DNA from 2 places in the Streptomyces sp. NBC_00414 genome. Region 2 is predicted to be linked to the other one. Evidence: predicted binding sites of a transcription regulator. Region 2 holds the regulator's gene; the other holds the start of a gene.

Region 1 (14,941 bases), 2.6 Mb from region 2:
CGAGGAACTCCACACCTCAAGGATGCGGCATCCGCCGGGAAACGGGGATCGGGTACCCGAACGGCCCCGTTCGACCCCCTGTCGGGCCCGGCCCCGCCCGCCTTTCGGCAGGCGGGGACATCCGTACCCGCGCGGCGGCTCACCTAGCGGACCAGGCCCCATCGGAATCCGAGCGCCACCGCGTGCGCGCGGTCCGAGGCGCCGAGTTTCTTGAAGAGCCGACGCGCGTGCGTCTTGACCGTGTCCTCGGAGAGGAACAGCTCACGGCCGATCTCCGCGTTCGACCGGCCGTGGCTCATGCCCTCCAGGACCTGGATCTCACGCGCGGTGAGCGTCGGCGCCGCGCCCATCTCGGCCGACCGCAGTCTGCGCGGCGCGAGCCGCCAGGTCGGGTCGGCGAGGGCCTGGGTGACGGTCGCGCGCAGCTCCGCGCGGGAGGCGTCCTTGTGGAGATAGCCGCGGGCACCGGCGGCGACCGCGAGGGCGACACCGTCCAGGTCCTCGGCGACGGTGAGCATGATGATGCGCGCACCGGGGTCGGCGGACAGCAGCCGCCGGACCGTCTCCACGCCGCCCAGACCGGGCATGCGTACGTCCATCAGAATCAGGTCCGAACGGTCGGCACCCCAACGGCGGAGGACTTCCTCGCCGTTGGCCGCCGTGGTCACGCGCTCTACACCGGGCACGGTCGCCACCGCGCGGCGGAGCGCCTCTCGGGCAAGCGGGGAGTCGTCGCAGACGAGGACGGATGTCATGGCCGTCCTCCGCAGCTGATGCGCGTCACCTTGGGCCTCCAGGCTGGTACGAAATCGTCACCTGTGCGGTCGACCGTCTCGGACGCTTGCCCGAGCGTTTGTTCCTTCAACCGCCTCGCACACTCAACGACGGTCACTCGAAAGAGTTACGGGGCCGTGAACCACCTTCGGCACTCTACGTGAGGGCACGGACACGGTGCAGACACCCGCGACAGACCCTCAAGGTTTCATCACAAGCAATGCCCCATTTAGCCGCTTTTCTTCCCATTTCCTGGTGTCTGAGGCTAGATTCGCAATGAGTCATATTTTCATCTCCTTAGATCGTAGATGTACGGTGATGGCCACGTAACCGACCAAAACGGCTACAAGGGGACAAAGCAATGGCAGATTTCTCCCGCCTTCCCGGTCCCAACGCGGATCTGTGGGACTGGCAGCTCCTCGCGGCGTGCCGCGGGGTCGACAGCTCGCTCTTCTTCCACCCCGAGGGCGAGCGTGGTGCGGCACGGAGCGCTCGTGAGAACTCGGCCAAAGAGGTCTGCATGAGGTGCCCCGTGCGGGCGGAGTGCGCGGCGCACGCGCTGGCGGTGCGCGAGCCCTACGGCGTGTGGGGCGGCCTTACCGAGGACGAGCGCGAGGAACTCATGGGACGGGCGCGCAACCGCCTGGTCTCCGCGTCGAGCGGGGGCAACCCGTCACACCACTGAAGGAACGTTTCTCCGCGCGGACTCACGCGCAGGCACGCATGTCGACGCGCGGACCGACGCGCATACCGGCACGCACGCGCGTGCACCCGCTTTCCGTCCCCCACCGCATACCTCCCGCCCCGTAGGCACGGCCGACACCGTCCTCAGCGGGCCGCGGCCCTGGCCAGCTGGTCCAGCGTGGCCGCCACGGCGGGCACCTGGGCCAGATCCGGCAGCGTGAGCGCGACGATCTCCCGCCGCAACGCGGGCTCCACCGTCACCGTGCGTGCACCCTTGGGGCGTACGGACTCGATGGCCAGCTCCGGCAGGACCGCGACCCCGAGGCCGGCTCCGACCAGACCGACCACCGCCGGATAGTCGTCGGTCGCGAAGTCGATGCGCGGTGTGAAGCCCGCCCTCTCGCAGACCTCGATCAACTGCGCCCGGCAGCGGGGGCAGCCGGCGATCCACGGCTCGTCGGCCAGATCGCCGATGGCGACCGCACCCGCCCGGGCCAGCCGGTGTCCTTCGGGGACCAGACCGACGAGCCGGTCCGTGAGCAGCGGCCGGATCACCAGGTCGTCCCACTCGTCCGGGCCCGCCGCGCCCCCCACTTTGGCCGCCCCCTCGTAACGGAAGGCGAGGGTCACGTCGCAGTCGCCCTCGCGGAGCATCTCCACGGAACGCGGCGGCTCGGCCTCCTCAAGGGAGACCCGGGTGCCGGGGTGCGCGGCGCGCAGGGCGGCCAGCGCGGTGGGTACGAGCGTGGAGCTTCCGCTGGGGAACGAGACCAGCCGCACCCGGCCCGCGCGCAGGCCCGCGATGGCGGCGACCTCCTCCTCCGCGGCGGTCAGGCCGGCGATGATGCCCGCGGCGTGCCGGACGAGGGCCTCGCCGGCCTGGGTCAGACGCATCTCGCGGCCCGTGCGGATGAGGAGCGGCGTACCGACGGACGCTTCCAGGGCCTTCATCTGCTGACTGACGGCGGGCTGGGTGCAGCCCAGTTCGCGCCCCGCCGCCGAAAAGGAGCCGGTGGCGGAGACGGCGCGCAGAACGCGCAGATGGCGGGCCTCGATCACCCTTCGAGCATAAGCGAATCTTGGATACGGCGACGAATATCGCGTCGACGCTTTGGATCGCATCGCCTAGCGTGCCGTCATGAAGCTTCTTTCTCTGAATCTGGGCCGGCCCAAGGCCGTCGACTACACGGATCAGGCCGAGGGGGTGACCGGGATCGACAAGCGGCCGGTGGACGGGCCGGTGCGGGTGTCCGCGCCCGGCCCCAAGGGCGTCGGCGGGAGCGGTCTCGCCGGGGACGCCGTGTGCGAGCTGCGGCACCACGGCGGCGACGACCAGGCCGTGTACGCCTTCGCCCGTGAGGACCTCGACGACTGGGCGCGCGAGCTGGGCCGCCCCCTGGCCGACGGGACCTTCGGGGAGAACCTCACGACGGAGGGGATCGACGTGTCCGGGGCGCGGATCGGGGAGCGCTGGCGCGTCGGCTCCGAGGTCGTACTCGAAATCACGTCCGGGCGGATCCCCTGCCTCACCTTCCAGGGCCACCTGGGCGAGAAGGGCTGGGTCAGGCGGTTCACACAGAAGGGGGTCTCCGGCGCGTATCTGCGGGTGATCGAACCCGGTGAGATACGGGCGGGCGATCCGATCGAGATCGTGCACCGGCCGGACCACGAGGTGACGGTCGCCCTCCAGTTCCGCGCGGTCACGGTCGAACGGACGCTGCTGCCACAGGTGTTGGCGGCGGGCGACGCCCTGCACCCGGAGACACGGGACAAGGCGCGGGCGTACGTGGAGAAGTACGGCGGCGGCAAGGCGTGAACGGGGCCCCGGCGGAGCGGTTCGCGGTGGTGCGGGAAGCGCGGTGCGCGCGGGCTGTTTCGGGCCGCACGCGGCTCGGACAGCATGCGACGGGTCACTAACCTTGGGCCATGACAACGGCTCTGATTACGGGATCGACAGCGGGCATCGGCGCCGCCTTCGCACGGCGGCTGGCCGCCGACGGGCACAACCTCGTGCTGGTGGCGCGCGACACCGAACGGCTCGGCGAGCAGGCGACGGAACTGCACGACCGGCACGGCATCGAGGCGGAGGTGCTGACGGCGGATCTGGCGACGGACGAGGGCATCGAGTCGGTGGCCGCCCGCGTCTCGGACGGCAAGAACTCCGTCGATCTGCTCGTCAACAACGCGGGCTTCGGCAACAAGGGCCTCTATCTGGACGTCCCCATGGCGGACGAGCTGAAGATGCTCAAGGTGCACTGCGAGGCGGTCCTCCGGCTGACGTCCGCGGCGGCCGAGTCCATGCGGGAGCGCGGGCGCGGCGGTGTCGTCAACGTGGCGTCGACGGCCGCGTTCCTGCCGCGCGGCACGTACGGGGCGTCGAAGGCGTGGGTCGTGCAGTTCACGCAGGGCGTGGCGAAGGACCTGGCGGGCAGCGGGGTGCGGCTGATGGCGCTGTGCCCCGGGTTCGTACGGACCGAGTTCCACGAGCGGGCCGGGATGGGCACGGACAACATCCCCAACTGGATGTGGCTGGACGCCGACAAGGTGGTCGCGGCCGCGCTGGCCGACCTGGCGCGAGGCAGGTCGTTGTCCATTCCGGACCCGCGCTACAAGGCCCTGATGGGCGTGGCGAAGGTGACCCCGCGGAGCCTGCTCAGCGGAATCAGCTCGAAGACGGGCCGTAAGTACGGCCCCAAGTGACCCCGTTGCTGCCGTTAGGCACCGACAACGCGAAGGCCCGGTCCCCCGCCGAAACGGGAGACCGGGCCTTCGTCTGCGCCTGCCGTGCCCCTTCAGGGGCGCGGGGCTGCGTCCTTGTGCGGCTGCGCCGCGTGGGCGCGACCAGCCCTCACCGGACCCGCGGCCGAGAACCGACCGCGCTTCCAGTGAAGCGACTAGTGGGAGTGCCCGTGGCCGCCGTGGCCCGCGTCGGCCTCTTCCTCGGCCGGCTTCTCGACGACCAGGGTCTCGGTCGTGAGGAGCAGCGAGGCGATGGAGGCGGCGTTCTCCAGGGCGGAACGGGTGACCTTGACCGGGTCGATGACGCCGGCCTTGACCAGGTCGCCGTACTCGCCGGTCGCGGCGTTGAAGCCCTGGCCCTTGTCGAGCTCGGCGACCTTGGAGGTGATGACGTAACCCTCCAGGCCGGCGTTCTCGGCGATCCAGCGCAGCGGCTCGACGGCGGCCTTGCGGACGACGGCGACACCGGTCGCCTCGTCGCCGGTCTTGCCGAGGTTGCCGTCGAGGACCTTCACGGCGTGGACGAGCGCGGAGCCACCACCGGAGACGATGCCCTCCTCGACCGCGGCGCGGGTCGCGGAGATGGCGTCCTCCAGACGGTGCTTCTTCTCCTTCAGCTCCACCTCCGTGGCGGCGCCGACCTTGATCACGCACACGCCGCCGGCCAGCTTCGCGAGGCGCTCCTGGAGCTTCTCGCGGTCCCAGTCGGAGTCCGTGGACTCGATCTCGGCCTTGATCTGGTTGACACGGCCGGCCACGTCGGCGCTGTTGCCGCCGCCGTCGACGATGGTCGTGTCGTCCTTGGTGACGGTCACGCGGCGGGCGGTGCCCAGCACGTCCAGGCCGACCTGGTCGAGCTTGAGGCCGACCTCCTCGGCGATGACCGTGGCGCCGGTGAGCGTGGCGATGTCACCGAGCATGGCCTTGCGGCGGTCACCGAAGCCGGGCGCCTTGACGGCCACCGCGTTGAACGTGCCGCGGATCTTGTTCACGACCAGGGTCGACAGGGCTTCGCCCTCGACGTCCTCGGCGATGATCAGCAGCGGCTTCGACGCGTTGGTCTGGATGACCTTCTCAAGGAGGGGCAGCAGGTCCTGGATCGAGGAGACCTTGCCCTGGTGGATCAGGATGTAAGGCTCGTCGAGGACGGCCTCCATACGCTCCTGGTCGGACACCATGTAGGGCGAGAGGTAACCCTTGTCGAAGGCCATGCCCTCGGTGAAGTCCAGCTCCAGACCGAAGGTGTTGGACTCCTCGACGGTGATGACACCGTCCTTGCCGACCTTGTCCATCGCCTCGGCGATGAGCTCGCCGACCTGGCTGTCCTGCGCGGACAGACCGGCGACGGCCGCGATGTCGGACTTCTCGTCGATGGGGCGCGCGGTCGCGAGGAGCTCCTCGGAGACCGCGGCGACGGCCGCGTCGATGCCCTTCTTGAGGAGGGCGGGGGACGCGCCGGCGGCGACGTTCTTCAGGCCCTCGCGCACCAGAGCCTGGGCCAGCACGGTGGCGGTGGTCGTACCGTCACCCGCGATGTCGTTGGTCTTGGTCGCCACCTCCTTCACCAGCTGGGCGCCGAGGTTCTCGTACGGGTCGTCGAGCTCGACCTCGCGGGCGATCGTGACACCGTCGTTGGTGATGGTGGGGGCGCCGAACTTCTTGTCGATGACGACGTTGCGGCCCTTGGGGCCGATCGTCACCTTGACCGTGTCGGCAAGCTTGTTGACGCCGCGCTCAAGGGCACGACGGGCGTCCTCGTCGAACTTCAGGATCTTCGCCATGGAGCTGATTCAGTCCTCTCGAAAAAACGAACAACGCCCCCAGCACCCGGCTTTTCAGTACTCGTGTGCAGTACTCGCGGGGGCCAGGGGCGCAGTTCAAAGCAAACCTGGGTGAATTACTTCTCGATGATCGCGAGCACGTCGCGGGCCGAGAGGACGAGGTACTCCTCGTTGTTGTACTTCACTTCGGTGCCGCCGTACTTGCTGTAAAGCACGATGTCGCCGGTCTTCACGTCGAGCGGAAGACGCTCGCCGTTCTCGAAGCGGCCCGGACCGACGGCCAGGACGACGCCCTCCTGGGGCTTCTCCTTCGCGGTGTCCGGAATGACCAGGCCAGAGGCGGTGGTCTGCTCGGCTTCGAGCGGCTGGACCACAATGCGGTCCTCAAGCGGCTTGATGGCAACCTTGGAGCTGGTGGTCGTCACGATCCGACCTCCCCCTTCGGAGATCTCACGGGGTTAACTGTCTGAGGTGGCGACCAGGTGGATCCGTCGTCGCGGGTGCCGGACCTGCCCGTCGCTATTGGCACTCTCCTGTGGTGAGTGCCAGAGCCGAGACTATGACTGCGATTAGCACTCGGTCAAGCGGAGTGCCAGTTGCCTCCGGCGGTCGGGCGTATGTGGGCGGGTCAAACGGGGGTGAACGCGCCCCTGGGGCTGCGCCCCGGACCCCCCTGTCCTCAAGCGCCGGACGGGCTGGAGCGTTTTCGCGTGGGCGTTCGATGGGGCGGGCCCGAACGATTGCGCAGTTCCCCGCGCCCCCAGGTGCCTGGGGGCGCGGGGAACTGCGCAACGGGGGCGAGGGGGCGCAGCCCCCATGCGTGGACGGGAACGGGTAGGGGCGGGCGGGGGCGAGGAAACCCCTAGGGATCCCCTACAGGTAGTCCTCAAGCCGAGCCACAGTGAAGCCCTGCTTCTGGATCCGGTTCAGGATTTTGGTGGTCGCCGCCGTCAACGTGACGCCACTCACGCCCTCCGGGCAGTACAGGATGTCCCCCGCCCGCAACCGCTCCGCCTCCCGCGAAAGAACAACCGCGGCGATCCCACAGTCCGCCGCCGCCCGCAGCGTGTCGTCGTTGTAGTCGCCGTAGGGCGGCCGGAACAGCCGCGGCCGGATCCCGAAGCGCTCCTTGAGCTTCTCCTGCTGACCGCAGATCTCGGCCCGCTGCCCCGCGTACGGCAGACCGGGCAGGTACGGATGGTCGAGCGTGTGGTTCTGCACACTCGCGCCGACCGCGCGCAGCCGCCCGAAGTGGGCGTACCCCGGCCCGACGACGCTGTCCGTGAGGAACACGCTGACCGGCAGCCGAAGCTCCCGCACCATGTCGACGAACCGAGGGTCCTTCTCGGCACCGTCGTCGAAGGTCAGGAAGACGACCTTGTCGCGGGTCGGGACACGGTCCACGACGGGCGGCAGACCGGGCCCCGCGGCCCGTACGGCGGGCCGGGGGACGGACGGGGCAGGCGGGACCGGCGCCGCGGCGAGCGGGGCACGCAGCCCCCAGCGGCGGTACGCGTCCACAGGGGGCGCGTGTGTGCGTACCTTCTGCGCGGCCTTCTTGCCCAGTCTCTCGATCGGGTCGACGGACTGGGCGCAGCCTGCGAGACAGCCGGAGAGGCAGAGCGCGGCGGTCACCACCGCGGCGGTGGTCCCCCGCCGCCTCGCGGCCCCCCACCGCCTCACAGGTAGTCCTCCAGGCGTGCCACCGCGTACCCCTTGTCGGTGATCAGCTTCAGGAAGCGGCGGATCATGTCGGGCATCGTGCCCTCCCAGTCCTCCTTGCCGCGGAAATGGCTGAGAACGATGTCTCCGGGGCGCAGGTCGCGGTCCCACTCCCGGTAGTCCCAGCGGTCGACGAAGACCTCCTCGTTCCAGAGGGGGGCCGCCTTGATGCCGCAGGCCCCGGCCGCGCGCAGGGTGTCCTCGTTGTAGTTGCCGAAGGGCGGGCGGAAGAGCGTCGGACGCTTTCCGTACCGCTTCTCGATCACGTCCTGCATGCCGCAGATCTCGCGCTTCTGCGCGGCGTACGACAGGCCCGGCATGTAGCGGTGGTGGAGGGTGTGGTTGTTCAGCGACACCCCCGCGGCCTGCATCTTCTTGAAGTATCCGTAGTCCTCCTTGACCAGGTAGTCACTGAGGAACGCGGTGTAAGGGATCTTCAGCTCGCTCATCATCCGCAGGAACGCCGGGTCCTTCTCGGCGCCGTCGTCGATGGTGAGGAAGACGACCTTGTCCTTGGTGGGGATCGTCGTGAAGACGGGCGGGAGTCCTTCGTGGTCCTCCACCTCGAAGCCCTCGCGGGTGTCGATGTGCGGCTTCTTCGCGGGGGCGGGGGGTGCGGGCAGGGGGGTCTTGGCCAGGCCCCATCTCTTCACCGCGGCGGCGTGGGCGCGCTGCTCCTGGCGGAGTTCGGCTTTGGCCTGTTGGCCTGCGGCCGGCTTGATGACTTCGGGCGTGGGTTTCCCGTCCCCACAGCCCGCGGCCAGTGCGCCGGCCGTCAGCAGGACGAGCGCAGCGCGTGCCGGGCGGGACGGGCGGGCGACGACCTGCGGGCCGGTGGGGGCTGGTCGCGCAGTTCCCCGCGCCCCTGAAGGGGCACCCGTCCGATCCCTGTTCGCACCGCCACTGTCGGATTGTCGTACAAGTCGCATGGGGCCGGATACTCCCAGGTCACAACCCCTTTCCCGGCCCGACACCGCCGTCGCGCGCGTGCCGTCCACCGACTGGCCCACAATGGGGCGGTGAACGACCTCGATCCACTGGCCTCCTTCGCCGCTCTGCTCACGTCCGAGGGACGTGCCCTTCTCCACGAGGTGCGCGGTACCGAACCGGCCCAGGAGCTGGCCGTGGCGACGCGGCTGCGGCGCGATCACCCCGTCGGGCTCGTGTCCGCCGTGCTCGGCCAGGCGCGGCTGCGGCAGCGGGCCGTCGCGAAGTTCGGCGCGGCGGACGCGGCGCGGATGTTCTTCACGCCGAACGGGGTCGAGCAGTCGACCCGGGCGAGCGTCGCCGCGTACCGTGCCGCGCGCTTCCAGGCGCTCGGGGTGCGGTCCGTGGCCGACCTGTGCTGCGGCATCGGCGGTGACGCGATCGCGCTCGCCCGCGCCGGGATCCGGGTCCTCGCCGTCGACCGGGACCCGCTGACTGCGGCCGTGGCCCGGGCGAACGCCGAGGCGCTCGGACTGGAGGGGCTGATCGAGGTCCGCGAGGCGGATGTCACCGAGGTCGACACCGCCGGGTACGACGCCGTGTTCGTGGATCCGGGACGCCGGGGCGGGCGGGGGCGGATCTTCGACCCCGAGGGCTACTCACCACCCCTGTCGTGGGCCGTCCAGGCCGCCCGCAAGGCGCCTCTCGCCGCGCTGAAGATCGCCCCGGGCATCCCCCACGAGGCCGTCCCCGCCGAGGCCGGGGCCGAGTGGATCTCGGACTCCGGGGACGTGAAGGAGGCCGTGCTGTGGTTCGGCACCGGGGAGGCGAGCTCCGTCCGCGCGACCCTGCTGCCCGGAGCGCGCACCCTCCTGGGCCGCGGACTGCCCGACCCCCAGGTGCGGCCCGTGGGCCGTTTCCTGTACGAGCCCGACGGCGCCGTCATCCGCGCGCATCTGGTCGCCGAGGCCGCCGAGGAGCTGGACGGCGGAGGGCTGGTCGACGAGACGATCGCCTACATCACCGCGGACTCCGCCACGGCCACCCCGTACGCCACCGCCTACGAGATCACCGATCAGCTCCCCTTCGGCGTCAAGAAGCTGAAGACGCTGCTGCGGGAGCGCGAGGTGGGCATCCTGACCGTGAAGAAGCGCGGATCGGCGGTCGAGCCGGAGGAGTTGCGGCGCAAGGTGAAGCCGCGGGGGCCGCACTCCGCGACCGTGTTCCTGACGCGGGTGCAGGGCGCCCCCACCATGCTCCTGGGGCACCCCGTCACCGCATCCGGCGCCTGACACCCGGCAGCTAGCCGTCCAACTGCTCCAGGGTCGCGTTCGACGGGCCCCTGCGGGACTGCTCGTCGCGCGCCACGTCCTCCGCCGCGGCCAGCACCCGTACCGAGTTCTGCCAGGTCAGCTTGGCGAGGTCCGGCTTCGACCAGCCGCGGTCCAGGAGCTCCGCGATCAGGTTCGGGTAGCCGGAGACGTCGTTCAGACCCTCGGGGGTGAACGGCGTGCCGTCGTAGTCGCCGCCGATGCCGAGGTGGTCGACGCCCGCCACCTCACGCATGTGGTCGAGGTGGTCGGCGACCGTCGAGACGGTCGCGACGGGCCGGGGGTGGGTCTCCTCGAACGCGCGGTGGACCTTCATCCCGTCGGCCGTCGTGTCGAGGTGGTGGAAGCCGTGCTCCCGCATGTTCTCGTCCGCGGCGACCGTCCAGTCGACGGCGGCCTGGAGGACGAACTTCGGCACGAACGTCACCATCGCCACACCGCCGTTGGCCGGCAGGCGCTCCAGCACGTCGTCCGGGATGTTGCGCGGGTGGTCGCAGACCGCGCGCGCGGACGAGTGGGAGAAGATCACCGGCGCGGTGGACGTGTCCAGCGCGTCCCGCATGGTCGTGGCGGCCACGTGGGAGAGGTCCACCAGCATGCCCAGGCGGTTCATCTCACGTACGACCTCGTGGCCGAAGGGCGACAGCCCGTCGACCGCCGGCTCGTCCGTCGCCGAGTCCGCCCACGCGATGTTGTCGTTGTGGGTGAGGGTCATGTAGCGGACCCCCAGCTCGTACAGGCCGCGCAGGGTGGCGAGGGAGTTGTCGATCGAGTGGCCGCCCTCGGCGCCCATCAGCGAGGCGATACGGCCCTCGGCGCGCGCCGCCTCCATGTCCGCGGCGGTCAGGGCGCCGCGCAGGTCCGCCGGGTAGCGCTCGATCAGCTGCCGTACGCAGTCGATCTGTTCGAGGGTCGCCGTGACCGCGCCGGGCAGGTCCGAGCGCACGTACACCGACCAGTACTGCGCGCCGACACCGCCCGCGCGCAGCCGCGCCAGGTCGGTGTGCAGATGGGCGCTCTGGTCCCCGGCGATGTCGCGGGCCCCGATGTCGTAGCGGACCTGCTCGCGCAGCGCCCAGGGGAGGTCGTTGTGCCCGTCGACCACGGGGAACTCGGCGAGAAATGCGCGGGCGTCGGCGAGGAGTGCCTGGGCGTCGTCCGAAGAAGTCATGTCCGTCACTTCCCGAAGCCGAAGCCGTTGCCCGTGCCCGTGCTGCTCTCGACCTTGGAGCGCAGCCGCCTGCCCTTCTCGGTGGCCTGGTCGTTCAGCTCCTGCTGGAAGTCACGCATCCTGCCGAGGAGTTCCTCGTCGTGCGTGGCCAGGATGCGGGCGGCCAGCAGGCCCGCGTTGCGCGCGCCGCCCACCGAGACCGTGGCGACCGGGACACCGGCCGGCATCTGGACGATCGACAGCAGCGAGTCCATGCCGTCCAGGTACTTCAGCGGGACCGGCACACCGATCACGGGCAGCGGGCTGACCGAGGCGAGCATGCCGGGCAGATGGGCGGCGCCACCCGCACCCGCGATGATCGCTTTCAGGCCACGCCCGGCCGCCTCCTCGCCGTACGTGATCATCTCGCGCGGCATCCGGTGGGCGGAGACCACGTCCACCTCGTACGGGATGTCGAACTCGTCGAGGGCCTGCGCGGCCGCCTCCATGACGGGCCAGTCGGAGTCCGACCCCATGACAATGCCTACGACAGGGCTCATTCGGTGATCGTTCCTCTGAGGTAGCCGGCTGCGTGACGGGCGCGCTCCAGCACGTCGTCGAGGTCGTCGCCGTAGGTGTTGACGTGGCCCACCTTGCGGCCGGGCTTCACGTCCTTTCCGTACATGTGGATCTTGAGCTGGGGGTCGCGTGCCATGCAGTGCAGGTACGCGGAGTACATGTCGGGGTAGTCGCCCCCCAGGACGTTCACCATGACCGTCCACTTCGCGCGCGGGCGCGGGTCGCCCAGGGGCAGGTCCAGGACCGCGCGGACGTGGTTGGCGAACTGGGAGGTGATCGCGCCGTCCTGGGTCCAGTGGCCGGAGTTGTGCGGGCGCATGGCCAGCTCGTTCACGAGGATGCGGCCGTCACGGGTCTCGAAGAGCTCGACGGCGAGGTGGCCGACGACGCCGAGTTCCTTCGCGATGCGCAGGGCCAGTTCCTCCGCCCGGAGCGCGAGCTCGTCCGAGATGCCGGGCGCGGGCGCGATCACCGTGTCGCACACCCCGTCGACCTGCTGGGACTCGACGACCGGGTACGCCACGGCCTGGCCGTGCGGCGACCGTACGACGTTGGCGGCCAGCTCGCGTACGAAGTCGACCTTCTCCTCCGCGAGGACCGGGACGCCGGCCCGGAAGGGGTCCTCGGCGTCGGCCGCGGACCGTACGACCCACACGCCCTTGCCGTCGTAGCCGCCGCGGACGGTCTTGAGGACGACGGGGAAGCCGTCCCCCTCGGACCCGTCGGCGCCCTCGGGGAGCCCTTCCGCCGCGAAGGCCACCACGTCGGCCGGATCGCTCACGATCCGGTGCCGTGGGCACGGCACCCCGATCTCGACGAGCTTCGCGCGCATCACACCCTTGTCCTGGGCGTGCACGAGCGCGTCGGGGCCGGGGCGCACGGGGATGCCGTCCGCCTCCAGTGCCCGCAGATGCTCGGTGGGTACATGTTCGTGATCGAAAGTGATCACGTCGCAGCCCCGCGCGAAGGCCCGCAGCGTGCCGAGGTCGCGATAGTCGCCGACGACGACTTCGCTGACCACCTGCGCCGCAGAGTCCTGGGGGGTGTCACTGAGGAGCTTGAACCTGATGCCGAGCGGGATGCCCGCCTCGTGTGTCATACGAGCGAGCTGCCCCCCGCCGACCATGCCGACTACCGGGAACGTCACACCACCAGGGTATCGGCCATATCGGGCCACTCCTGTCGCGCGCCCGATCATCGGAAATTGTGCGGGTTCATCACATCCGGGCCACATCTTCGAGTCCGAGCCGGGCACCGGAGGGAACCGCTGGTTAGCATGGCGGAGTCGACGAAGGTTGACGAAAATGGCGTATCCGACGAGACGGGGGCTGGGCGACACCATGGGCACAGGTGGTAAACGTGGGGCTCATGCCAGGCCGGTCAGCGCCGTTCGTGTCCGGATCGAGCGCCTGACCAGGGAAGTCGCCAAGTTCGGCGCGGTCGGCGGAGCGGGTCTCCTCGTCAACCTGATCGTCTTCAACCTGGTGCGCAGTACCACCGATCTCCAGGTCGTCCGGGCCAGTGTGATCGCGACGGTTGTGGCGATCGTCTCGAACTACATCGGTTTCCGCTACTTCACCTATCGCGAGCGTGACAAGAGTGGCCGTACCAAGGAACTGACGCTTTTCGTGCTGTTCAGCGCGATCGGCCTCGTCATCGAGAACGGTTTCCTCTTCGCCGCCACGTACGGCCTGGGCTTCGACAGCCCGCTCGCGAGCAACGTCTTCAAGTTCGTCGGTATCGGCATCGCGACGCTCTTCCGCTTCTGGTCCTACCGCACATGGGTCTTCCGGGTCGCCCCGGAGGTCGTCCCCGACCCCGAGCCCGTGGCCGACGCCGAATCGTTCCTGGAGCCCCCGGCGCCCTACCTCGACGAGGACATCCCGACCCACGGCTTCCGCCAGGTCCAACGCGTCCGCTGAGCCCGAGGCTCACAGGGAGCGCCTCTTCGGGGGCGCGGGGAACGGCGCAGTCTTTCGTCTTTCGCCCTTCGGGGGCGCGGGGCCTTCGCCCTTCAGGGGCGCGGGGAACTGCGCGACCCGCCCCAGCGGCGCCGCGCACATCCAGGGCGCGAAGCCAACGGGCGGCGGAGCCCTACCGAACCGTGGGTTCCTCCCCCTCCCGCCGCTTCAAGGGCGTACGGGACAAGAACAGCCCGAACACAGGCGGCTGCGCCTGAAGCATCTCCAACCGCCCCCCGTCCGCCTCCGCGAGGTCACGGGCGACAGCGAGCCCGATCCCCGTCGAGTTCCGCCCGCTGATCGCCCGCTCGAAGATCCGCGCGCCCAGATCCGCCGGCACCCCCGCCCCCTCGTCGGTGACCTCGATCACGGCCTGATTGCCGGTCACCCGCGTGCGCAGCGCGACCGTGCCACCCCCGTGCATCAGCGAGTTCTCGATCAGCGCGGCAAGAACCTGGGCCACGGCCCCCGGCGTCCCCACGGCCTGCAGATGATGCTTGCCGGAGCTGACGATCGCGCGGCCCGCGTTGCGGTAGGCCGGGCGCCACTCGGCGAGCTGCTGCTTGATGACCTCGTCGAGGTCGAAGGTGACGGCGGAGCCGGTGCGCGGGTCGCGGGCGTTGGTCAGCAGCCGTTCCACCACGTCGGTGAGGCGCTCGACCTGCCCCAGCGCGATGGTCGCCTCCTCCTTGACCGTGCTCGGATCGTCGGTGAGCGTGATCTCCTCCAGCCGCATGGACAGCGCGGTCAGCGGTGTACGCAGCTGGTGCGAGGCGTCGGCGGCCAGGCGCCGTTCGGCCGTCAGCATGCGGGCGATGCGCTCGGCCGAGCTGTCCAGCACGTCGGCGACCCGGTCCAGCTCCGGAACCCCGTACCGCTTGTGCCGCGGGCGCGGGTCGCCCGATCCGAGGCGCTCCGCGGTCTCCGCGAGGTCGGTGAGCGGGGAGGTGAGCCGGTTGGCCTGGCGTACCGCGAGGAGGACGGCGGCGATCACCGCGAGCAGGGCCACCGCCGCGATGATCAGAAGCGTCCGGCCGACCTCACGGGTGACCGCCGAGCGCGCCTCCTCCACCGTGACGGTCTCGCCCTCCTCGCCCTCGCGGGTGGACGTGATGACGTCACCGGTGGGCGGAGTGCCGATGTGGATGGAGTCGCGGCCGGGGATCTCGATGCGCGCGTACCGGTCGCCCGTGACCTGGTCCTTGAGGACGCGGGCGTTGACCTGCTCGTCGCCGAGGATGCGGCTGTCGACGATGCTCACCAGCCGCACCGCCTCGGAGTCCACCCGCTCCT
Region 2 (14,941 bases):
ACGACCGGCACCGGGTTGTCGAGGAGGACGGCGAGTTTGTTCTCGTAGCTGTCGTCGCGTCCGCTGTCGGGGTCGCCCAGCTCGGTCTCGTACCAGGAGGACTCACCGGCGAGCTGGTGGGCGTACACCTCGACGGCCGACCGGTCGGCGTACTCGGGCTGCGGCATGAACAGGTTCACGCCGAACGGCCTGCCGGTGGCCCCGCGCAGCTGCTTGATGTCCTGGTACATGCCGTCTGTTGTCTTGTACCCGGCGGCGAGGAAGCCGAGCCCCCCGGCCTCGGACACGGCCGCGGCGAGCTGCGGCACCGAGACGCCGCCGGCCATCGGGGCCTGCACGATCGGGAGGGGGAAAAGATCGGTCAGCGCGGAGGACATGACGGCATGTTGTCACGTCCTCCGTACAAGTCCGAATCCGGCCGTCCGCCGGGCATAAGCCACAGGAATCATCCTGCGCCGAGCCCGGCGGTCACCGCTCGCGCGCGGCTCAGGTACGGCCGTTGAACGCGTCCTTCAGCCGGGAGAACAATCCCTGCTGACCGGGCTGGAACTGCCCGGTGGGCCGCTCCTCGCCCCGCATCTGGGCCAGCTCCCGCAGGACCCGCTCCATCTCGGGGTCGAGTTTCGTCGGCGTCATGACCTCGACGTGCACGATGAGGTCGCCGCGTCCACCGCCCCGCAGATGCGTGATGCCGCGCCCGTGCTTGGGAATCGACTGCCCGGACTGCGTCCCCGGACGGATGTCGACCTCTTCGAGCCCGTCGAGCGTCTCCAGCGGGACCTTGGTGCCCAGTGCCGCCGCGGTCATCGGGATGGTGACCGTGCAGTGCAGATCGTCGCCGCGCCGCTGGAACATGTTGTGCGGCAGCTCGTGGATCTCCACGTACAGGTCACCGGCGGGGCCGCCACCGGGGCCGACCTCGCCCTCGCCCGCGAGCTGGATCCGCGTGCCGTTGTCGACACCGGCGGGGATCTTCACCGTCAGGGTCCGGCGCGAGCGCACCCGTCCGTCGCCCGCGCACTCGGGGCACGGTGTCGGGACGACCGTCCCGAAGCCCTGGCACTGCGGACACGGCCGGGAGGTCATGACCTGGCCCAGGAAGGACCGCGTGACCTGCGACACCTCACCGCGACCGCGACACATGTCACAGGTCTGCGCGGAGGTGCCGGGCGCCGCGCCCTCACCGCTGCACGTGGTGCAGACGACGGCCGTGTCGACCTGGATGTCCTTCGTGGTGCCGAAGGCCGCCTCGTCGAGCTCTATCTCCAGCCGGATCATCGCGTCCTGGCCGCGCCGCGTGCGCGACCGCGGGCCACGCTGCGACGCCGTCCCGAAGAACGCGTCCATGATGTCCGAGAAGTTCCCGAAGCCGCCGGCTCCGAAGCCGCCCGCGCCACCGCCGCCCGCCTGCGACAGCGGGTCACCGCCGAGGTCGTAGACCTGCTTCTTCTGCGGGTCCGACAACACCTCGTACGCGGCGTTGATCTCCTTGAAGCGCTCTTGCGTCTTCGGATCGGGATTGACGTCCGGGTGCAGCTCGCGGGCGAGCCTCCGGAATGCCTTCTTGATCTCGTCCTGGGACGCGTCGCGGCGCACGCCGAGTACGGCGTAGTAGTCCGTGGCCACTTACGACTCCGCCAGGATCTGTCCTACGTACCGTGCCACCGCTCGTACCGCTCCCATCGTTCCGGGGTAATCCATGCGCGTCGGTCCGACCACGCCGAGTTTGGCGACTGCTTCGCCGCCCGAACCGTAGCCGACCGAGACCACAGAAGTGGAGTTGAGTCCCTCATGGGCGTTCTCGTGACCGATCCGTACGGCCATGCCCGAATCGTTGACCTCACCGAGGAGTTTGAGGAGCACGACCTGCTCCTCCAACGCTTCGAGCACCGGACGGATGGTGAGGGGAAAATCATGTCCGAAGCGCGTCAGATTGGCGGTGCCGCCGATCATCAGCCGCTCCTCGGTCTCCTCGACAAGAGTCTCCAGGAGGGTGGAGAGCACGGTCGCGACCGTCCCCCGGTCCTCCGACTCGAAGGCGTCGGGGAGATCCTGCACCAGTTGCGGGACATCCGCGAAACGGCGCCCCGTGATCCGGCTGTTGAGCCGCGCGCGTAGATCTGCCACGGAGACCTCCCCGAAGGGGGCCGGACAGTCCACCATGCGCTGTTCGACGCGTCCCGTGTCCGTGATCAGTACGAGCATGACGCGGGCCGGAGCCAGCGCCAGGAGCTCCACATGACGCACGGTCGAGCGGGTCAGCGACGGGTACTGGACGACTGCCACCTGCCGGGTGAGCTGTGCGAGGAGCCGCACGGTCCGCCCCACGACGTCGTCGAGGTCGACGGCGCCGTCCAGGAAGTGGTGGATGGCCCGCCGCTCGGGCGCGGTCATCGGCTTGACGCCCGCGAGCTTGTCGACGAACAGGCGGTAGCCCTTGTCCGTGGGGATGCGGCCGGCGCTGGTGTGCGGCTGCGCGATGTACCCCTCGTCCTCGAGAACCGCCATGTCGTTACGGACGGTCGCCGGTGACACACCCAGCCGATGGCGCTCCGTGAGCGCCTTCGAGCCGACCGGCTCCTCCGTGCCCACGTAGTCCTGGACGATGGCGCGCAGCACTTCGAGCCTGCGTTCACTGAGCATCGCGCACACCTCCCGTGGTCTTCCGCGCGGTCATCGGTCGTCATCAGTCGTCTTCGGTGGCCTCGCCTGGCACTCAGCGCGCGCGAGTGCCAGCATCCCCGCGCCAAGTGTACGGCCGGTAGGTACGGGCCGGGCAAGGGCGGGCCTGCGATGTCGTGACGCGGAGCACATCGAACACGGCAACCTGTACGAGGGTGTCCCGCTCTGTCGGGAACATGCAGCCGCCGTACGCCGCTAGCGTCGGCTCATGAAGGTGACTTGGGAAGAGGCCGGGCTCGGCGAGTCCGGCTGGGAGGAGCTGTCCCCGTACGCGGGGCGGTGCCGGCTTCCGGTCTGGGACTGCACGGCCGGGCTGGTGGCGGGCGAGGACGCGGCGCTCATGATCGACGCCGGATCGAGCGTGCGGGAGGGCGCGTGGCTGCGCACGCGGGCGCGCCGGGCGCTCGGGGGCGGACGGTCGCTCGGCGGCGGGCGGGTCACCCACCTCGCGCTCACGCATCCGCACTTCGACCATGTCTTCGGGGCGGCGGCGTTCGCGGGGGTCGAGGTGTTCGGCGCGGCGGGCGCCGAGCGGGTGCTCGCCGACGAACGGGAGGAACTGTTCGCGGACGCCGTGCGCAACGGCGCCGATCCGGAGGAGGCGGCCGAGGCGGCGGACCTGCTGGTCCGGCCCCGGCACCTGGTCACCGGCGAGCGGACGCTCGACCTGGGCGGCGGCCGGCGGGTCCTGCTGGCGAACGTGGGCCCCGGCCACACCGGTCACGACCTCGCGGTCCTGGTCAGCGGTTCCGGCTCCGGCTCCCCGGAGATCGTCTTCTGCGGCGACCTGGTCGAGGAGTCCGGCGAGCCCCAGGCCGGGCCCGACGCCGTGCCCTCCCATTGGCCCGCCGCGCTGGACCGTCTGCTGGCTCTCGGGGGCGAGGACGCGCTGTACGTGCCCGGGCACGGGGCGGTGGTGGACGCGGCGTTCGTGCGGGCCCAACGGGACGCGTTGGCCCGGCGTTTCGACGTACCGTGACCGCCGCTCCGGGGTGTCGGTGTACCTGACCCGGACCGCTTTCTCCTATCGTCATCCGAATGCGCCAGTACTCAGCGGATCTCACCCCTCCGTGGAAGAAGCCCAAGCCCGTGCCCGAGGTCGCGGCGGACCCGGGGCTCGTGGTCGAGGAGCCCGGCACCGGGTTCTGCGGTGCCGTGATCCGCTGCGAGGCGGGGACGGTCACGCTGGAGGACCGCTTCGGCAAGCACCGGGTGTTCCCGCTGGAACCGCGCGGCTTCCTGCTGGAGGGGCGCGTGGTGACCCTCGTACGCCCGTCTTCCGCTCCGGTACGCCCCACGCGCACGGCGTCGGGGTCGGTCGCCGTGCCCGGGGCGCGGGCCCGCGTGGCCCGGGCCGGGCGCATCTACGTCGAGGGCCGCCACGACGCCGAACTGGTGGAACGGGTGTGGGGCGACGACCTCCGCATCGAGGGGGTCGTCGTCGAGTACCTGGAGGGCATCGACGACCTGCCCGCCATCGTCGACGAGTTCGGTCCGGGGCCGGACGCGCGGCTGGGGGTGCTCGTGGACCACCTGGTCCCCGGCACGAAGGAGTCGCGTATCGCGGAGGCCGTGACGAGTGAGTACGCGCTGGTCGTGGGCCACCCGTACATCGACGTCTGGGAGGCCGTGAAGCCGGCGTCCGTGGGTATCCCTTCCTGGCCCCGGGTGCCGCGGGGGCAGGACTGGAAGACGGGCGTCTGCCGTTCTCTCGGCTGGCCGGAAAACACGGGCGCGGCGTGGCAGCGGATCCTCGACTCGGTCCGCTCCTACCGGGACCTGGAGCCGGAACTCCTGGGCCGGGTGGAAGAACTGATCGACTTCGTCACAACCCCGGAATGACCTTCTTTCCGCCCCCGCCGCCCCTACCCGTCACGTCACGTACTCGGGGGCGCCGCCCCCCGAACCCCCGGTCCTCAAACGCCGGACGGGCTGAAGGATGTCGCCGGACCGGCGGACATCCCTCAGTCCGTCCGCGAATCTTTTAGCCCGTCCGGCGTTTGAGGACGAGCGCGTCAGCGCGATACCGGGGGCGAGGGGGCGCAGCCCCCATGCGTGACGGGAACGGGTAGGGGCGGCGGGGGCGAAAAAAGGTCAGTCCACCAGGTCCCGCACAACCCCGTCCGCCAGCAACCGCCCCCGCAGGGTGAGCACAGCCCGCCCCTCCTCGTACGGCCCGGCCTGAAGCAGTCCATCGGCCACCCCCCGCGCAGCCGCCGCAAGCCCGTCGGCCCGCAGCAGCGACAACGGACACCCCTCCAGGAGCCGCAGCTCCAACAGGATCCGCTCCACCCGCCGGTCCTCGTCCGAGAGCAGCTCACGGCCCGCCCCGGGCGACCGCCCCGCCGCCAGCGCCCCCGCGTACGCCCCGGGATGCTTGACGTTCCACCACCGCACCCCGCCGACATGGCTGTGGGCGCCGGGCCCGGCACCCCACCAGTCGGCCCCGCGCCAGTACAGCTCGTTGTGGAGGCAACGGCCGGCCTCGGAGGTGGCCCAGTTGGAGACCTCGTACCAGGAGAAGCCCGCCTGCGACAGGCGATCCTCGGCCATCAGATAGCGGTCCGCGTGGACGTCGTCGTCGGTCATCGGGACCTCCCCGCGCCGGATGCGCCGCGCGAGCTGGGTCCCCTCCTCGACGATCAGCGCGTACGCGGACACATGGTCGGGACCGGCGCCGATCGCCGCGTCGAGCGAGGCCCGCCAGTCGTCGTCGCTCTCCCCCGGCGTGCCGTAGATGAGGTCGAGGTTCACATGGTCGAAGCCGGCCGCGCGGGCCTCGGCGACGCACGCCTCGGGCCGGCCGGGGGTGTGGGTGCGGTCGAGGATCCGCAGCACGTGCTTGCGGGCGCTCTGCATCCCGAAGGAGATCCGGTTGAAGCCGCCGGCCCTGAGCGTGGCCAGGTAGGCGGGGTCCACGGACTCCGGGTTCGCCTCCGTGGTGATCTCCGCGTCGTCCGCGAGCCCGAACTCGTCCCGGACGGCCGCCAGCATCCGTACGAGATCGTCGGCGGCCAGCAGGGTGGGCGTACCGCCGCCGACGAAGACCGTGCGGACGGGCCGCGGATCGTCGCCGAGGACCTTGCGGGCGAGGCGGACCTCGTCGACGAGGGTCTCGGCGTAGTTGTCGCGGGAGGCCAGCACGCCCCCCGAGCCGCGCAGCTCCGTCGCCGTGTACGTGTTGAAGTCGCAGTAGCCGCAGCGGGTCGCGCAGTACGGGACGTGGAGGTAGAACCCGAGCGGGCGGTCGGCCGCGCCGGCCAGGGCGTGCGCGGGCAGCGCCCCGTCGTCGGGGACGGGCTCGCCGTCGGGAAGTGCGGAAGGCATGTCTTCCATTGTCCCGTACGCACGGAAGTCCCCACTCCGCCCCGGGGGGGGACCCTCACTCCGCCTGCAGCACCAGCAGCGCCAGGTCGTCCTCCGGCGGTTTTCCGCCGAACTGGTGCACAAGGTGCCGGATCCGCTCGGCGATCAGCTCGGCGTCCAGCCCCGCGCAGCCGGTGAGTGCGGCGGCGAGGCCGTCCTCGTCGTCGAACTGCCGGTGTCCGTTGCGCCGCTCCGTCACGCCGTCCGTGACGCACAGGACGCTGTCGCCGGGCCGCAGCTCGAAGGTCCCGCAGTGGTAGCCGGCGTCCTCGAAGACGCCGAGGAGGGTCTGCGGCTGGGCCACCTCGCGGACCTCCCCCGAGGGCTTCAGGAGCAGCGGCAGCGGGTGTCCGGCGGAGGCCACGGTGCAGCGCACCCCGCCCTCGACGGGCACCAGCTCGCCGTAGAGGAGGGAGAGAAACCGGTTCTGCGGGCCCTCGTCGGCGAGTACCCGGCCGCCGTCCGCGACCAGGGCGCGGGCCGCCGCGTCCGCGGTCTCGGTGGCGTCGTCGAGGAGCAGCTGGTTGAGCCGGTCGAGGACGTCGGGCACCGCGTAGCCCTCGCGGGCCAGCAGTCGCAGCCAGGGCCGGGCGAGGCCGATGACGACGGCCGCCTCGGGCCCCTTGCCCTGGACGTCGCCGAGGGCGAAGCACCAGCGTCCGTCCCCGGCGGGGAAGAGGTCGTAGAAGTCGCCGCTCGGTCCGCCCTTGTCGCACGGCTCGTAGACGAGCGCGCTGCGCACCCCGGGGATCTCGGCGACGGCCCCGGGCAGCAGGCCGCGCTGCAGTACGCGGCTGATGGTGGCCTGGCGCGCGTACTGCCGGGCCGCTCCGATCGCGAGGGCGACCCGGCGGCTGAGGTCCTCGACGAGCCCGGTGATCTCGTCGGGGAAGTGGTCCTGTCCGGCCCGTCCGATGACGAGGGCGCCGAGCGGTCTGCCGCCGGCGATCAGCCGGAACGCGAGGGCCGATCCGCGCTCCGCCTTCGCCCCCAGCGCCTCGGCCGGCCAGGGCATCGGTACGGGCCCGGAGCGCGCGGACTCGGGCAGCTCGGGCGGGTCCTTCTCCAGGAAACGGCGCAGCTCCTCCATCCGGTTCTCGCTGCCGTGCCAGACGCGGGCGAGCCGCGGTCCGCCGACGAGGCCGCCGTCGGAGCGGCCCGGCGCCTCGTCCTCCAGCCACACCGCGCACCAGTCGGCGAGCCGCGGCACGAGCAGCTGGCCGGTGAGCGCGGCGACCAGGTCCTCGTCGAGCTGTCCGCCGAGCAGGTCGGAGGCCTCGGCGAGGAAGGAGAGGGCGCCGCGGTTGAGCCAGTCCTGGTCCTGCACGGTGTGCCGGGGCGCGGGGGCGAGGATCTCGGCGGCCCGCCGGCCGCGTCGCAGGGCGTGTTCGCCCTCGTAGGCCTCCGCGGCCTCGGCGGTCGGGATCGCCTCGGCGGGCAGCCGCGCCCACACGGTCTTGACGCCGGTGCGGTAGGTGATGCCCCAGGCTTCGGAGAGCGCGGAGACGAGCCGCAGACCGCGGCCGTACTCGACGGCGTCGTACGGCCGCGCGGCGCCGTCGTCGCGGACGACCCGCTCGGGATGGTGGTCGGAGACCTCTATGACGAAGGCGCTCCCGCCGGGCGCTTCCGGGGCCGCTTTCCGGGCCCCCTCGGCGGCCTTCCCGGCGGTCCCCTGCGCGGTGTCCGTGCTGCCCGGGACCGCCACGGAGCAGTCCTCCGTGCAGTTGTCGAGCCGGCACAGCAGTTCCACGTCGGTGCCCGCGTGCACCACGGCGTTCGTCACCAGTTCACTGACGACCACCATCGCGTCGCCCACGAGCCGGTCGGTGACCAACTCCGTTCCCGGCAGGGCGAGTTCGGACCACTCGGCGAGCGTCGTACGAACGAATCTGCGGGCCGCGCCCGGCGCGAGCGAGTTGCCCGGCAGGGACGTGCGGGCCACTGTGTGCGGGCGCGCCGAGGCCCCAGCAGCACGGGACGCGGACTCCCGTTGCGTCGGAATGGCCCCCACTGTGCGGCTCCCTGAGCAGTTCGGACGAATACACCCCAAGCAATGCAGACAGAGTGACAGACTGGCTACGCCCATAAGCACCGAGTTACCGAAGTGGGCCACCATGAGTGAGAACAGTGCTATGCACCTGCTCGGAGACGGTCAGATCCGGGCATCGGACCTGCGTCCCCTCCTGGCCGCCATGACCTCCGCGCGGGACGGCGACTTCAGCAAGGTGCCGGAGACGGGCCACGGCATCGCGGCCGAGCTGGGGATGGTGTTCAACCAGATCGTGGACCGGAGCGTGCATTTCAACACGGAGGCCCAGCGGGTCCGCCGTGAGATCGTGCGCCACGGCCGGCTGGACGAACGGCTCGCGGCGAGCCCCGGTCAGGGCCACTGGACGACCCGGATCAACGACGTGAACCAGCTGCTCGACGCCCTGGTGGCGCCGGCCGCCAACGCGACGCGCGTCCTGGACGCGGTGGCGGGCGGCGATCTGACGCAGCGCGTCGATCTGCACGACGGCAACCGGCAGCTGCGGGGCGATCTGCGGCGGCTGGGGCGGGCCGTCAACAAGATGGTCGATCAGCTGTCCCTCTTCACGGGAGAGGTCACCCAGGTGGCGCGCGAGGTCGGCACCGAGGGCCGCCTCGGCGGACGCGCCAAGGTGACCGGCCTGTCGGGCAGTTGGCGGGACGTGACCGAGGCGGTCAACACGATGGCGTCCCGGCTGACCGCCCAGGTCCGGGACATCGCCCTGGTGACCACGGCGGTGGCGCGGGGCGACCTGACCCGCACGGTGACGGTCGAGGCGACCGGTGAGCTGCTCGAACTGAAGCTGACCGTGAACACGATGGTCGACCAGCTGTCCGCCTTCGCCGACGAGGTGACGAGGGTGGCCCGCGAGGTCGGCACGATGGGCGAGCTGGGCGGCCGGGCCCAGGTGCGCGGCGTCTCCGGCGTCTGGAAGGACCTCACCGACAACGTCAACTTCATGGCCTCGAACCTGACCTCACAGGTCCGCAACATCGCCCAGGTGACCACGGCGGTGGCCAACGGCGACCTGAGCCAGAAGATCACCGTCGGCGCCCAGGGCGAGATCCTGGAGCTGAAGTCGACGATCAACACCATGGTCGACCAGCTCTCCGCCTTCGCCGACGAGGTCACCCGCGTCGCCCGCGAGGTCGGCACCGAGGGAAACCTCGGCGGCCGGGCCCAGGTGCGCGGCGTCTCCGGCGTCTGGAAGGACCTCACCGACAACGTCAACTTCATGGCGGACAACCTCACTTCGCAGGTCCGCAACATCGCGCTGGTGTCCACGGCGGTGGCCCAGGGCGACCTCGGCAAGAAGATCACCGTCGAGGCGAAGGGCGAGATCCTGGAGCTGAAATCGACGATCAACACCATGGTCGACCAGCTCTCCGCCTTCGCCGACGAGGTCACCCGCGTCGCCCGCGAGGTCGGCACCGAGGGAAACCTCGGCGGCCAGGCCCAGGTGCGCGGCGTCTCCGGCGTCTGGAAGGACCTCACCGACAACGTCAACTTCATGGCCCTGAACCTCACCTCGCAGGTCCGCAACATCGCCCAGGTGACCACGGCGGTGGCCAACGGCGACCTCTCCAAGAAGATCACCGTCGACGCGCGCGGCGAGATCCTGGAGCTGAAGGACACCGTCAACACGATGGTGGAGCAGTTGCGCGCCTTCGCCGACGAGGTGACGAGGGTGGCCCGCGAGGTCGGCACCGACGGCCGCCTCGGCGGCCGGGCGCAGGTACTGGGCGTCTCCGGGGTGTGGCGGGACCTCACCGACAACGTCAACTACATGGCGGACAACCTGACCTCGCAGGTCCGCAACATCGCGCAGGTCGCCACCGCGGTGGCCCAGGGCGACCTGTCGAAGAAGATCGACGTCGACGCGCGCGGCGAGATCCTGGAACTGAAGTCCACCATCAACACGATGGTGGACACGCTGTCGTCGTTCTCCTCCGAGGTCACCCGGGTGGCCCGCGAGGTGGGTTCGGAGGGGCAGCTCGGCGGTCAGGCCCGGGTGGAGGGCGTGTACGGCACCTGGAAGCGTCTGACGACGAACGTGAACGAGCTGGCGTCCAACCTCACCACCCAGGTCCGCGCGATCGCCGAGGTGGCGTCCGCGGTGGCCCAGGGCGACATGTCCCGCTCCATCACGGTGGAGACCCAGGGCGAGGTCGACGAGCTCAAGGACAACATCAACCTGATGGTGGCCAACCTCCGCGAGACGACCCGCGCCAAGGACTGGCTGGAGTCGAACCTGGCCCGCCTCGCCGCCCTCATGCAGGGCCACCGGGACCTGATGGAGGTCGCGGACCTGATCCTGCGCGAGCTGACGCCGCTGGTGAACGCGCAGTTCGGCGCCTTCTTCCTGGCCGACCCGGAGGAGGACAAGGCGACCCTGCAGACGGCCCTGCCCATCAAGGGGCTCGCCTTCATCGCCGGGTACGGTTCGGCGCAGAGCGCGACGGTCGACACGGTCAGCATGCCGGTGCACGGGCTCGTGCGGCAGGCCGCGCGCGAGAAGAAGCGGATCCTGATGGAGGAGGCCCCGGCGGACTACATCAAGATCAACAGCGGTCTCGGCGAGGCGGCGCCCGCGAGCGTCGTCATCATCCCGATCCTCTTCGAGGACAAGCTGCTCGGTGTCATCGAGCTGGCCTCGTTCTCCCGCTTCTCCGACGTCCACCTGGCGTTCTTCGACCAGTTCGTGAACACCATCGGCGTAGCGATCAACACCATCATCGCCAACTCCCGTACGGAGTCCCTGCTCGGCGAGTCCCAGCGCCTCGCGATCCAGCTGCAGGACCGCTCCGACGAACTCCAGTCGCAGCAGGCGGAGCTGCGCCGCTCCAACGCCGAACTGGAGGAGAAGGCGGCGCTGCTGGCGACCTCGTCGCAGTACAAGTCGGAGTTCCTGGCGAACATGTCGCACGAGCTGCGCACGCCGCTCAATTCACTGCTGATCCTCGCCCGGCTGCTCTCCGACAACCCGGACGGTCATCTCTCCGACCAGGAGGTGCAGTTCGCGGCGACGATCCACCGCTCGGGCTCGGACCTCCTCCAGCTCATCAACGACATCCTCGACCTCTCGAAGATCGAGGCCGGCCGGATGGACGTACGCCCCAAGAAGCTGCCGCTGATCAAACTCCTCGACTACGTGCACGCCACCTTCCGCCCGCTCACCCTCGACCGTGGCCTCACCTTCGAGGTCGAGGTCGGCGAGGACGTGCCGCGCGAGATGTTCTCGGACGAGCAGCGGCTCCAGCAGATCCTGCGCAACCTCCTCTCCAACGCGATCAAGTTCACCGCGTCGGGCCGGGTCGAACTGCGCGTCAGCCGCGTCGAGCATCCCGAGCCGCACTTCACCCGGGAGGGCAGCGACAACGTCGTCGCGTTCGCGGTCTCCGACACCGGCATCGGCATCGCCCCGGAGAAACTCCCGGTGATCTTCGAGGCGTTCCAGCAGGCCGACGGCACGACGAACCGCAAGTACGGCGGCACGGGCCTCGGGCTGTCCATCAGCCGGGAGATCGCGGGCCTGCTGGGCGGCCGCATCATCGCCGAGAGCACGCCCGGCAGGGGTTCCACCTTCACCCTGTACGTGCCGGTCGTCAGCCCCGGGCACCCGCCGGCCGGGGCCGACGCCGAGGACCGGACCCTGATCCTGCCCGAGCAGTTGTCCACCGAGCCCTTCACCGTCCACGACCAGGACGACAGCTGGCCCGCGCCCACCAAACTGGAGGCGTGGAAGACGGGCCGCGCGGGCCAGGTCCTGCCGGGGCGGCGGGTGCTGATCGTGGACGACGACATCCGCAACGTCTTCGCGCTCACCCACGTGCTGGGCAGGGTCGGAATGCCCGTCCTGTACGCGGAGAACGGCCGCGAGGGCATCGAGGCCCTGGACCGCAACCCCGATGTCGCGCTGGTCCTGATGGACATCATGATGCCGGAGATGGACGGTTACGAGACCATCTCCGTCATCCGCCGCACCCCGCGCTGGGCCGGACTTCCCATCGTCGCCCTCACCGCCAAGGCGATGCCGAGCGACCGCGAGAAGTCCATCGCACGCGGTGCGAACGACTACGTACCCAAGCCGGTGGACGTCGACCAACTGCTGACCGTCGTCTGCGCGCTCCTGGACCCTGAGGGCGCGGACAACGAGGGGCAGGACACCGACGAGCAGGAGGGCTCCGCCGGAACCGTCACCACCGGAGCCGGCACATCGGAGGAACCCGCCGTCCCGCCGACGACCGAATGAGGCAGGCAATCAATCACCATGAGCACTGAGGCATCGACCGACGAGCGCGCCAGCATCCTCCTCGTGGACGACATGGAGGACAACCTGATCGCGCTGGAGGCCGTCCTGGGGTCCCTCAACGAGCCGCTCGTACGCGCCCGTTCGGGCGAGGAGGCGATGAAGGCTCTGCTGCGGCAGCGGTTCGCGGTCGTCCTGCTCGACATCCGGATGCCGGGCATGGACGGGTTCGAGACCGCCGCGAACATCAAGCGGCTCGACCAGACCAAGGACGTCCCGATCATCTTCCTGACCGGCACGGACTCCGACGCGGGCTACGCGTTCCGCGGGTACGCCACCGGAGCCGCCGACTATCTCACCAAGCCGTTCGACCCCTGGGTGCTGCGCGCCAAGGTCACCGTCTTCCTCGACCTGCACCGCAAGAACCAGCAGCTGGAGCGGATGCTCGCCCGCGAGCAGGCCCAGTTCGACGAGCTCGCGGAGCGGCTGCACGCCATCGAGACCACCATGTCGGCCGGTGACAGCACCGACGTGGCCGAACTGCGCCACCAGGTACGCCACATGGAGGACCTGCTGCGTGAGATGCGCAGGGGGCGCGGTCTGTGACCACGCCCCCTGTCCGGCCGCCGCGGAACAGCACCGCGGCGGCCCGCACCACGACTACGCCTCGCGCGTCCCCGCGTACATCTCGTCGATCAGGTACTTGTACTCACGCTCCACCACCGGCCGCTTCAGCTTGAGGCTCGGGGTCAGTTCGCCGTGCTCGATGTCGAGGTCGCGCGGCAGGAGCTTGAACTTCTTGATGGTCTGCCAGCGCTGAAGACCCTCGTTGAGCGTCCTGACGTGCTCGTCGATCAGCTTGACCGTCGCGGGCGCGGCGACGACCTCGGCGTACGACTTGCCGCCCAGGCCGTTGTCCTCGGCCCAGGTCAGGATGGACGGCTCGTCGAGGGCGATGAGCGCGGTGCAGAAGTTCCGGTCGGCGCCGTGCACGAGGATGTTGGAGACGTACGGGCAGACCGCCTTGAACTGGCCCTCGACCTCGGCGGGCGCGATGTACTTGCCGCCCGACGTCTTGATGAGGTCCTTCTTGCGGTCGGTGATGCGCAGGTAGCCGTCCGGGGACAGCTCGCCGATGTCACCGGTGTGGAACCAGCCGTCGGACTCCAGGACCTCGGCGGTCTTCTCGGGCAGCCCCTGGTAGCCCTCCATGATGCCGGGGCCGCGCAGCAGGATCTCGCCGTCGTCCGCGATCCGCACCTCGGTGCCGGGCAGCGGCTTGCCGACCGTGCCCGTGCGGTACGCCTCGCCGGGGTTCACGAAGGAGGCCGCGGACGACTCCGTGAGTCCGTAACCCTCCAGGATGTGGATGCCGGCACCCGCGAAGAAGTAGCCGATGTCGGGCGCGAGGGCCGCGCTGCCGGAGACGCAGGCGCGCAGGTTGCCGCCGAAGGCCTCACGGATCTTGGCGAAGACGAGCGTGTCCGCGACCTTGTGCTTGGCGGAGAGGCCGAAGGGCGCGGAGGCGACACCGGTGCGGCGGAAGTTGTCCTGGGTGACCTTCGCGTACTCGCGGGAGACCTCGGCCGCCCACTGGAAGATCTTGTACTTGGCGCCGCCGCCGGCCCGCGCCTTGGCCGCGACCCCGTTGTAGACCTTCTCGAAGATCCGCGGCACGGCGGCCATGTACGTCGGCTGCACGACCGGCAGATTCTCGATGATCTTGTCCACGCGGCCGTCGACGGCGGTGACGTGCCCGACCTCGATCTGACCGGACGTGAGCACCTTGCCGAAGACGTGGGCGAGCGGCAGCCACAGGTACTGGACGTCGTCCTTGCCGACCAGGCCGGTCGCGGCGATGGCCTTCGCCATGTACGACCAGTTGTCGTGCGGCAGCCGGACACCCTTGGGGCGGCCGGTGGTGCCGGAGGTGTAGATGAGGGTGGCGAGCTGGTCCTTGGTGATCGCCGCGACCTTCTCTTTGATCAGGTCGGGGTTCTTCTCCAGGTACGCGGCACCCCGCTGCTCCAGCTCGGCGAGGCCGATCACCCAGTCGCCCTCGTCCTCGGCGGACTCGACACCGGCGGAGTCGATCACCACGACGTGGGTGAGCTCGGGCAGCTCGGCACGCTTCTCGCGCGCCTTGGCGAGCTGCTCCGCGTCCTCCGCGACCAGCACCTTGCTCTCCGAGTCGGAGAGGATGAAGGCCGACTCGTCGGACTTGGTCGACGGATACACGGTCGTCGTCGCCGCGCCGGCACACATGATGCCGAGGTCGACGAGGATCCACTCGACGCGGGTGGAGGAGGCGAGCGCGACGCGCTGCTCCGGCCGCACGCCCAGTTCGATCAGGCCGGCCGCGATCGCGTAGACCCGGTCGGCCGCCTGTGCCCAGCTCAGCGACCTCCACTCGTCCGGCCCCTCGCCCGCGGCGGGCACCGGATAGCGGTACGCCTCGGCGTCCGGCGTGGCCGCCACGCGCTCCAGGAAGAGGGCCGCCACGGACGGCGGACGGTTCTCGATCAGGGTCTGTGTGTCGCTCACGACATCCTCCGGGGCCCGCGACAGTGCGTGACTGGCTGGTTGCGGTTAGCTCAGTAGCGGTCGTTGTT

Evidence for each region. Region 2 encodes HrcA, which represses chaperone genes, less so after heat shock. Its sites were predicted from a motif close to TTNGCACTCNGNNNNNCNGAGTGCNAA; they were not measured.
Region 1: groES (co-chaperone GroES) is a predicted target of HrcA. The motif match lies at 6,548-6,574, and genes of this name have one in related genera.

What each region holds. Positions count from the first base shown of each region.
Region 1 is NZ_CP107935.1:4,277,537-4,292,477, forward strand. It holds gene OHS59_RS18305 (response regulator transcription factor) at 144-755, opposite strand; gene OHS59_RS18310 (WhiB family transcriptional regulator) at 1,136-1,459, shown strand; gene OHS59_RS18315 (LysR family transcriptional regulator) at 1,603-2,517, opposite strand; gene OHS59_RS18320 (MOSC domain-containing protein) at 2,597-3,274, shown strand; gene OHS59_RS18325 (SDR family NAD(P)-dependent oxidoreductase) at 3,385-4,158, shown strand; gene groL (chaperonin GroEL) at 4,353-5,978, opposite strand; gene groES (co-chaperone GroES) at 6,095-6,403, opposite strand; gene OHS59_RS18340 (polysaccharide deacetylase family protein) at 6,852-7,613, opposite strand; gene OHS59_RS18345 (polysaccharide deacetylase family protein) at 7,658-8,629, opposite strand; gene OHS59_RS18350 (class I SAM-dependent methyltransferase) at 8,720-9,919, shown strand; gene OHS59_RS18355 (dipeptidase) at 9,930-11,129, opposite strand; gene purE (5-(carboxyamino)imidazole ribonucleotide mutase) at 11,135-11,668, opposite strand; gene OHS59_RS18365 (5-(carboxyamino)imidazole ribonucleotide synthase) at 11,665-12,885, opposite strand; gene OHS59_RS18370 (GtrA family protein) at 13,028-13,609, shown strand; gene OHS59_RS18375 (ATP-binding protein) at 13,782-14,941, opposite strand, start outside.
Region 2 is NZ_CP107935.1:6,836,344-6,851,284, reverse strand. It holds gene OHS59_RS29780 (nitronate monooxygenase) at 1-377, opposite strand, end outside; gene dnaJ (molecular chaperone DnaJ) at 487-1,626, opposite strand; gene hrcA (heat-inducible transcriptional repressor HrcA) at 1,627-2,643, opposite strand; gene OHS59_RS29765 (MBL fold metallo-hydrolase) at 2,891-3,661, shown strand; gene OHS59_RS29760 (DUF3097 domain-containing protein) at 3,721-4,524, shown strand; gene hemW (radical SAM family heme chaperone HemW) at 4,777-6,009, opposite strand; gene OHS59_RS29750 (ATP-binding SpoIIE family protein phosphatase) at 6,065-8,062, opposite strand; gene OHS59_RS29745 (HAMP domain-containing protein) at 8,166-12,332, shown strand; gene OHS59_RS29740 (response regulator) at 12,351-12,935, shown strand; gene OHS59_RS29735 (AMP-dependent synthetase/ligase) at 12,990-14,873, opposite strand.